4 regions of the Bacillus sp. NS1 genome follow, and region 3 is predicted to be linked to each of the others. Evidence: riboswitches for the same ligand, from Rfam matches in the RefSeq annotation. Region 3 holds a riboswitch; each other region holds the start of a gene.

Region 1 (2,181 bases), on a different contig from region 3:
TCTTCTTTTTGCAGACGGAAGGACAGCATGCCGCCTTTTCCGGGATACAGTACATCGGCAATTTCATCCTGCTCTTCTAAAAACGCCGCAAGCTCCTGCGCGTTTTCCTGATGCTGGCGCATTCTGAGGCTCAGTGTCTTCATTCCTCTCATCAGAAGCCACGAATCGAATGGAGGCAGGACGGCGCCGATCGCATTTTGATGTTGAAACATTTCCTCACCAAGCTGCTCATCCTTTACAACGACAAGTCCAGCAAGCAAGTCGTTATGCCCGCCTAAATACTTGGTTGCACTGTGAATCACAATGTCGGCTCCCAGCCCAAGCGGACGCTGCAAGACCGGGGTATAAAATGTATTATCAACGATCAGCAGAAGACCGTGCTCTTTTGTTATCCGGGCGATCTTTTCAATGTCCGCCTCCTGCATGAGCGGATTTGTCGGTGTTTCCACAAACACCGCTTTTGTGTTCGGCGTAATCTTAGAGCGTAAACAGTCCTCATCGCTGAAATCATCATATTGAAAGGTTAATCCGTATTTTTTCCATTCATTTTCAAACAGACGGTACGTGCCGCCATATAGATCCGATGAAACGATCAGTTCGTCTCCGCTTTTAAATAGAGCCATAATCGTTTGGATGGCTGCCATTCCCGAACTGAAGGCAAGCCCCCTCGCTCCATTTTCTAAGCTGGCGATCGCATCCTCAACAAGCTGGCGTGTCGGATTCTTTGTGCGGACATAATCAAATCCCGTTGATTCTCCGATCCCTCTGTGGCGGTATGCTGTTGATAAATAAATAGGAGGACTCACTGTTCCCGTTACTTCGTCGCTTCGGTTCCCGATTTGGGCTAATTTCGTTTCAACGTGCTGTGACATATAGCTGACACCTTCCCTTTTCATAATAAAAAACCCCTTCTTCATAAGAAGAAGGGGTTTAACGCTTCTTCTTATCTTCCAAGCATAAAAAACGCTTGCTGGATTTAGCACCTTGGCGTTTTGCACATATGCAAAACAAGCCGGTTGCTGAGGTTTCTAAGGGCCAGTCCCTCCACCTCTCACGATAAGAAATATCGATTTCAATTTTCTGATTGTTTTATATTAGCGCAATTTGCAGTTTATTTCAACACTTTTTTCTTCGAGTTCCGAACTGTTTAAAGAGAGAAATTTCTAATAATTCATGGTACAATAATGAAAAACAGCAAGAAAGTCTAGTGATGTCCTGGAGGAATGTATTATGGCACCGAAAAACGGCACAGTGCAAGAAAAGAAATTCTTTTCAAAAGAGCTTAACGAAGAAATGACTTTGCTCGTTTATCTGCCGTCCAACTACTCCCCGCTTTATAAATACCATGTCATTATCGCGCAGGACGGCCACGATTATTTCAGGCTGGGGAGAATTGGCAGACAGGTCGAAGAATTGCTGTCCAAACGAGAAATAGACAGGAGCATTATTATCGGTGTTCCTTATAAGGATGTAAAAGAGCGCCGAAATACCTATCATCCGGAAGGCTCAAAATTTTCAGCGTATAAACGGTTCATCGCCCATGAGCTCGTTCCGTTTGCGGATGGCGAGTACCCTACCTATCAGGTTGGCTATGGGCGAACGCTGATAGGGGACTCTCTCGGAGCGACCATATCGCTTATGACAGCGCTTGATTATCCGAATATGTTCGGTAACATCATCATGCAGTCTCCCTATGTAGACAAACATGTATTGGAAGCCGTGAAACAGTCGGACGATATCAAACACCTCTCTATTTATCACCAGATCGGAACAAAAGAAACTGAGGTCCACACGACAGACGGAAACATTCTGGACTTTACAGAACCGAATCAGGAGCTGAAACAGCTGCTGGAGGAGAAGCTTTCCGATTATGTTTTTGAACCATTTGACGGAGATCACAAATGGACATATTGGCAGCCGCTCATCACGCCGGCGCTGAAAAAAATGCTTTGACACTCTATCATACTTTATTTCCAGGAGGGACATAATATGAAATACGGAATCGTTTTATTTCCATCAAAAAAACTCCAAGACCTTGCGAACTCTTACAGAAAGCGCTATGACCCAAGCTATTCCCTAATCCCGCCCCATTTGACGCTGAGAGCATCGTTTGAATGTGCAGAGGAGAAAGCGGATCAGCTTGTATCCCACCTGAGAAACATCGCAAAGGAGTCCCATCCA
Region 2 (2,181 bases), on a different contig from region 3:
AGCCACATGGGCAAGGCCGATCGTGCGGCGTATGAGCTCGCAGCCCGCAAATCCGATCGTCTCTTCAAAAATATGACTGAGCGTATCAGTAAGATAACCGTCGATTTTGGCGTAAACATCAAGACTGTCCTTTTCCCAGGCTTCAGTGAATGTCTCTTGAAATGTTTCCCAGACCTGCTTGACATGCTGGTATAACGGCTCTCTGTCATCACCGTCACGGCCGAGTGCGTTCAAAAATAAGTTGGCGATAAATTGGCCTACATCAAAGCCGATCGGTCCGTAAAAAGCAAATTCAGGATCAATCACCTTTGTTTCATGTTCGCTTGCAAAAATGCTCCCTGTATGCAAATCACCATGAATCAGCGTTTCTGCCGATGTTAAAAATGACTTTTTCAGCTTAGCGGCTTCGATTTTAACGTTGTCATTATTCCAAAGCTTCTCGACAAAAGGACGAAGCTCTTCTTCAAAATCATTTGTGTCATGGTCAAAGAAAGGATCTGTAAAGACAAGTCTTTCCGTTATGTCGCACAGCTCCGGGTTTGTAAACTGTTTAACAAGCTGTTTTTTCACCTTAGGTTCAAGCGCGTAATCAGATGAATAAAAAAGGGTCTTTCCTAAAAACTCACCGATGTGCTGTGACAGATGCGGATAATGTTCACCCTCAATGAGTCCTTTTCTTGCGATTTTCAGATGAGAGAGGTCCTCCATGACGGTAACCGCCATTTCTGTATCAGAATAAAACACTCTTGGAACCAGATGAGGGACATGCTCACCCTGCCGGATGAGAGCGCTGCTTTCGATTCTTGCGCGATCGATTGTCAGCGGCCAGCTTTCTCCGACGACTTTTGCATAAGGAACCGCCTGTTTAATGATCAAAGCTCTGTCATGTTCTTGATCATAAATATGAAAAACGTAATTTAAGTTGCCGTCGCCGATTTCCTGGCATGTCAGTGTGCTTTTGCTTGGAAATAAGCCAAGCTTTACCGCAAGTGCCACAGCGGAGCTTTCATTTAACGTTTCGTATAAAGGTGTTTTTGTGACTGCCATTGTCATAACCTCCAATTATGTAATCTCTTGATATGTTTGCAGCTGATTGGCCGTAAAAAAGCCTCCTTCTCAGAGAGAAAGAGGCTTAACATGTATGTCCGCCTCTCTTATCTCTCAGATCAGATCTGATGGAATTAGCACCGTGCCTTAGAGACGAGTGTCTCGGCGCGAAAAAGATGCGCCCCATTTCACAATGGAATTACGGTCGGTTGCTGTTGGGGTCAAAAGGCCAAATCCCTCGCCCAACTCTCGATAAGAGAATATATTCATTTGTTAAACAATTCTAATTTATCAGTTGATGAACATAGTAACAGGTGTTTTGTTAAGTTGTCAATAAATTTTTTAATATAAATCTTTTCTGATATCATCGAAAACAGGAATGCTTTCTCGCACCTTAACGCTTTCCTGAAGGTCGATTTCAGCTCGGACAATGCCTTCTTCCCGTCCGCCTTCAGCAAGTACACGCCCCCATGGATCAATAATCAGGCTATGCCCGGCAAATTCATTATCTGGATTTGAACCGGTACAATTGCATGCAGCGACAAAGCATTGATTTTCAATGGCCCGGGCAATTAGCAGGCTTTTCCAATGATCAAGGCGGGGAAGCGGCCATTCTGCAGAAATAAACAGCACGTTGGCACCTTTTGTTGTATGTTTTCTGATCCACTCCGGAAAACGGATATCGTAACAGATCAGTCCTGAGCTTTTGACGCCATCAAGCTCAAAGTATCCGTCTTCGGAACCGGCTGATAAATACACATGCTCATCCATCAGCTGAAAAAGGTGGGCTTTTCTGTACTCTTTAACGATTTGTCCTTCCTTATCCGCGATGTACATTGTATTATAAACATCAGAATCATTTCTGACAGCGACCGATCCGGCGACAATATGAACGCCATGTTTTTTTGCTGTTTTCTTCAGCCAGCTCTGAGCAAAACGCCCGTCTTCATCAGCGAGCTCATCAAGGTTGGCCAGGTCATATCCGGTCGTCCATAATTCAGGAAGAACAAGAACATCAGCATGCTTGCTTTCTTTTTCGATCAAAAATTCAGCCTTTTTGATATTTTCCGAACGTTTACCATATGAAATATCAAATTGAAGACAAGATATCGTCCATTTCATCTTTTTATCACT
Region 3 (2,181 bases):
AGAGGAATACTTTCATGATCTGGCCCAAGCGTATAAAAAAGCAATCAGAGCTTTCTATGATGCTGGATGCCGCTATCTTCAGCTTGATGATACGTCATGGTCTCTCTTCTTTGAGGAAAAAAGCAGAGAGGTTGTTCGGGCGCTTGGCGGCGATCCAGAAACATTGCCTGCCTTGTTCGCCAAAACGATTAACGATGCAGTGGCAGACCGGCCTGATGATTTAGCAATCACGATGCACATTTGCCGCGGCAACTTCCGTTCAACATGGGCGGCATCAGGAGGCTATGATGCTGTAGCTGAAACGATTTTGGATGGCTTACATTTGGACGGGCTGTTCTTGGAATACGATGATGACCGCTCCGGAAATTTTGATCCGCTCCGTTTCGTGAAACGCAAGGATCTCCAGATTGTACTCGGCTTGATCACATCGAAAAATGGAGAGCTTGAAAACCCTGAGGATGTGAAACGCCGAATCAATGAAGCGGCGCGCTTTGTGAGCCTGGATCAGCTGTGCCTCAGCCCGCAGTGCGGTTTCGCCTCTACTGAAGAAGGCAATCTTTTGACAGAAGAGCAGCAATGGGCGAAACTGCGCCATGTCATCGACATCGCCAACGATGTGTGGAGATAATCTATCATTGACAGAAACAGAAAATGTGTGAATAATAGTTACTATCAGAAAATTTCATAAAAAGGTTTTCCTTATCAAGAGAGGTGGAGGGACTGGCCCTGCGATACCCGGCAACCGCTGTTTAACAGAATGGTGCTAAATCCTTTAGAGCAATGATTGCTCTTGAAGATAAGGTTGAGATTGTCACACAAGCTCTTCCTTATCCAAAGGAAGAGCTTTTTTATATTCGAATGGAAAGAAGGAATGAACAACATGTCACAACAAACAACACCCGCAGAACAAAAATCACTTCAAAGAAAAAAACCGCCGTTTCGCGCGGATCAAGTCGGAAGCCTGCTGAGGTCTGAGCCCGTCAAAAAAGCACGGCTGCAAAAAGCGGCAGGCGAGATTACAGCTGAGCAGCTTCGCCAAATCGAAAACGATGAAATCATCCGCATTGTGGAAAAACAGAAGGAAACCGGCCTGAACGTGGTGACAGACGGTGAATTCCGCAGAGCATGGTGGCATTTTGATTTTCTGGAAAACCTGGATGGCGTTGAGCCGTTTACTCCTGAGCAGGGCATTCAATTTCATAACGTACAGACAAAAGCACGCGGCATTAAAGTCACAGGTGATATCGACTTTTCAACTCACCAAATGCTTGAAGATTACTCATTTCTCCATAGCATTGCCGGTGACGCGACGCCAAAGATGACGATCCCAAGCCCGAATATGCTGTTTTTCCGCGGAAAACTGGAAAAGGATGCATACAAAAACGACTATCATCTTTTCCAGCACGATGTATCCAAAGCATATAAAAAAGCGATTCAAGCGTTTTACGACAGAGGCTGCCGCTACCTTCAGCTTGATGATACAGCTTGGGCTGTTTTCTTATCTGAAAAAGGATTAAAACAAATCGAAGCGTTCGGAACAACGCCTGATGAGCTTCGCCAGCTGTTTGCGAAATCGATTAACGATGCGATTGCCGACCGTCCGGATGACTTGACCGTAACAATGCATATTTGCCGCGGCAACTTCCAGTCCACTTGGACAGCGGAAGGCGGCTATGACGCAGCAGCCGAAACCATTTTTGACGGTTTGAACCTGGACGGGCTTTTCCTGGAGTATGATGATTCACGCTCAGGCGGATTTGAGCCGCTCCGTTATGTGAAGCGCTCTGATCTTCAGCTTGTCCTTGGATTAGTGACATCTAAATTCGGTGAGCTTGAACATCCGGACGATGTAAAACGCCGTATCGAAGAAGCATCCCGTTATGTGAGCTTAGATCAGCTTTGCCTCAGTCCTCAATGCGGATTCGCTTCAACTGAGGAAGGCAACAAGCTGACTGAAGAACAGCAATGGGCGAAGCTGCGCCATGTAGTTGAAATCGCTAACGATGTTTGGAAATAAGCAAAGAAAAAACACACTTGATTCCCTGGCGGAGCAAGTGTGTTTTTTATGTTATTGAGCGGTGTAGCCCCCATCAAGGACAACAGCCTGCCCGGTGACACCCTTCGCTTTCTCGCTTGCCAAAAAAATTGCATAATCCGCAATTTCCTTTACGGAAAGCAATC
Region 4 (2,181 bases), on a different contig from region 3:
TTGCGGCCAGACATCCTCGTATGGCGGCAAATGCTCAGTTGCAACTAGCGCGTCTTTAGATAAGCCGACATCAACGAAAACGCCCATATCTTCCACTGTATCCACCACTTCGACCCAGCCGTACTCATCAGCGCTGATGACCGGAATTTTCATCGTGGCCGCAAGTCTCTCCTGCTGATCGACGTATATAAAAACCTCTACTTCGTCTCTGTCCTCGATATCCTCAGTTATTTCACTGTTATGTAAGAGAATCGTGTCTTCTCCGTCGGTTAAAAAGTAACCGAAGTCAGTTTGGTGATCTATACTCAAGGTTAATTGCTGCCCTGGTCTCATGCTATCGTCCTTCCTGTTCCGCTTTATTTTTCTGCGGATTCTGTTAACATTTTTTCCAATCATCACAAATTGATTCTTTGATCTGTTGGAAGTTTCTCTTTATTCTACTATAATCAACACATAAGTTAAATGTTATGGAGGTTTTCATATGGCAAAAGAAAGCTCATTTGATATTGTATCCAAGGTGGAATTGCCCGAAGTGCAAAATGCGATCCAAATCGCACTCAAAGAAATCAGCACACGCTACGACTTTAAAGGAAGCAAAAGCGACATTTCTTTAGATAAAGAGGAGCTTGTCCTCGTTTCTGATGACGAATTTAAATTAAGCCAGCTGAAAGATGTACTGGTCAGTAAATTAATTAAACGAAATGTGCCGACAAAAAACATTGATTACGGCAAGGTTGAAAGCGCGTCAGGCGGAACGGTGCGCCAGCGTGCAAAACTTGTTCAAGGCATTGACAAGGAAAACGCAAAAAAAATCAATACAATTATCAAAAACTCCGGACTGAAAGTAAAGTCTCAAGTGCAGGATGACCAAGTGCGCATCACCGGAAAAAACAAGGATGACCTGCAGCAGATTATCACAGCAGTGAGAGGCGCAGATCTGCCAATTGACGTTCAATTTATAAATTTCAGATAAATTTTCTGAATCCTATTGATTATTGTCTTTATTTTCGGTAAATTTGGAGAAAGGGAAAACGCTAACCACCTTTTGGCACTTCCTGAACACGAAAACTTCATATCCGTTCTTATCAAGAGAAGCAGAGGGACTGGCCCGACGAAGCTTCAGCAACCGGTGTAATGGCGATAAGCCATGACCAAGGTGCTAAATCCAGCAAGCTCGAACAGCTTGGAAGATAAGAAGAGACAAAATCACTGACAAAGTCTTCTTCTTAAGAGGACTTTTTTTATTTCTCTTTTTTCCTTGCTGAATGTGAATAAAGGAGGCAGACAATGGGACTTTTAGAAGATTTGCAAACACAAGTGTTAATCGGCGACGGCGCAATGGGGACGCTCCTCTACTCCTATGGCATTGACAGGTGCTTTGAGGAGCTCAATATTTCAAAGCCGGAAGAAATTCAGCGCATACATAAAGCATACGTTGAGGCAGGAGCCAACATCATTCAAACAAATACGTACGGGGCCAATTATATTAAATTATCCAGACACGGCCTTGAGGATGACATCAAAAAAATGAATCAAGAGGCAGTAAAAATCGCACGGGCTTCCGCAGGCGATGCGTACGTTCTGGGGACGATGGGAGGCATCCGCACATTTAATAAAAATGCGTACAGCCTTGACGAAATCAAACGCAGCTTTCGCGAGCAGCTGTACCTGCTGCTGCATGAAGATCCGGATGGATTGCTGTTAGAAACGTATTATGATTTGGAAGAAGCCCGTGAAGTGCTGAAAATCGCGCGCAAAGAGACTGGCCTTCCGATTATGTTAAATGTCTCCATGCATGAGCAAGGCGTACTGCAGGACGGAACGCCGCTTTCTGAAGCATTGCGATCGATCGCGGATCTCGGAGCTGATATCGTCGGCATTAACTGCCGGCTCGGCCCTTATCATATGATTGAAGCGCTCAGCGAAGTGCCGATTTTTGATGACGTGTTCTTATCAGTTTATCCGAACAGCAGTCTTCCCTCGCTTGAAGAAGGCCGGCTCGTCTATGAAACAGACGACACGTATTTTCAAAACAGCGCGTCAGAATTCCGTAAGCAAGGCGCACGGATTATCGGAGGCTGCTGCGGCACCACGCCAAATCACATCCGGGCGATGGCGGAAGCGGTTGGCGGGCTTGCTCCGATTACAGAAAAAGAAGTCAAAACCCGGGCGAAGGAATTC

What was found. A riboswitch is a leader RNA that binds a small molecule or an ion and turns the genes downstream of it on or off. The one in region 3 is predicted to bind S-adenosylmethionine.
Region 1: it holds a riboswitch for S-adenosylmethionine, as region 3 does, so the genes downstream of both, metI (cystathionine gamma-synthase/O-acetylhomoserine thiolyase) here and AC4CV5_RS01260 (5-methyltetrahydropteroyltriglutamate--homocysteine S-methyltransferase) in region 3, are expected to answer to the same signal.
Region 2: it holds a riboswitch for S-adenosylmethionine, as region 3 does, so the genes downstream of both, mtnK (S-methyl-5-thioribose kinase) here and AC4CV5_RS01260 (5-methyltetrahydropteroyltriglutamate--homocysteine S-methyltransferase) in region 3, are expected to answer to the same signal.
Region 4: it holds a riboswitch for S-adenosylmethionine, as region 3 does, so the genes downstream of both, AC4CV5_RS06570 (bifunctional homocysteine S-methyltransferase/methylenetetrahydrofolate reductase) here and AC4CV5_RS01260 (5-methyltetrahydropteroyltriglutamate--homocysteine S-methyltransferase) in region 3, are expected to answer to the same signal.

The regions. Positions count from the first base shown of each region.
Region 1 is NZ_JBZAZF010000002.1:295,635-297,815, reverse strand. It holds gene metI (cystathionine gamma-synthase/O-acetylhomoserine thiolyase) at 1-872, opposite strand, end outside; SAM riboswitch class I at 941-1,063, opposite strand; gene AC4CV5_RS06995 (esterase family protein) at 1,231-1,953, shown strand; gene AC4CV5_RS06990 (YjcG family protein) at 1,990-2,181, shown strand, end outside.
Region 2 is NZ_JBZAZF010000002.1:457,523-459,703, forward strand. It holds gene mtnK (S-methyl-5-thioribose kinase) at 1-1,047, opposite strand, end outside; SAM riboswitch class I at 1,152-1,306, opposite strand; gene AC4CV5_RS07895 (carbon-nitrogen family hydrolase) at 1,390-2,169, opposite strand.
Region 3 is NZ_JBZAZF010000001.1:245,353-247,533, reverse strand. It holds gene AC4CV5_RS01265 (5-methyltetrahydropteroyltriglutamate--homocysteine S-methyltransferase) at 1-628, shown strand, start outside; SAM riboswitch class I at 697-803, shown strand; gene AC4CV5_RS01260 (5-methyltetrahydropteroyltriglutamate--homocysteine S-methyltransferase) at 881-2,017, shown strand; gene AC4CV5_RS01255 (3-hydroxybutyrate dehydrogenase) at 2,069-2,181, opposite strand, start outside.
Region 4 is NZ_JBZAZF010000002.1:222,763-224,943, reverse strand. It holds partial or broken gene AC4CV5_RS06580 (CvfB family protein) at 1-383, opposite strand, end outside; gene AC4CV5_RS06575 (YajQ family cyclic di-GMP-binding protein) at 482-973, shown strand; SAM riboswitch class I at 1,080-1,197, shown strand; gene AC4CV5_RS06570 (bifunctional homocysteine S-methyltransferase/methylenetetrahydrofolate reductase) at 1,288-2,181, shown strand, end outside.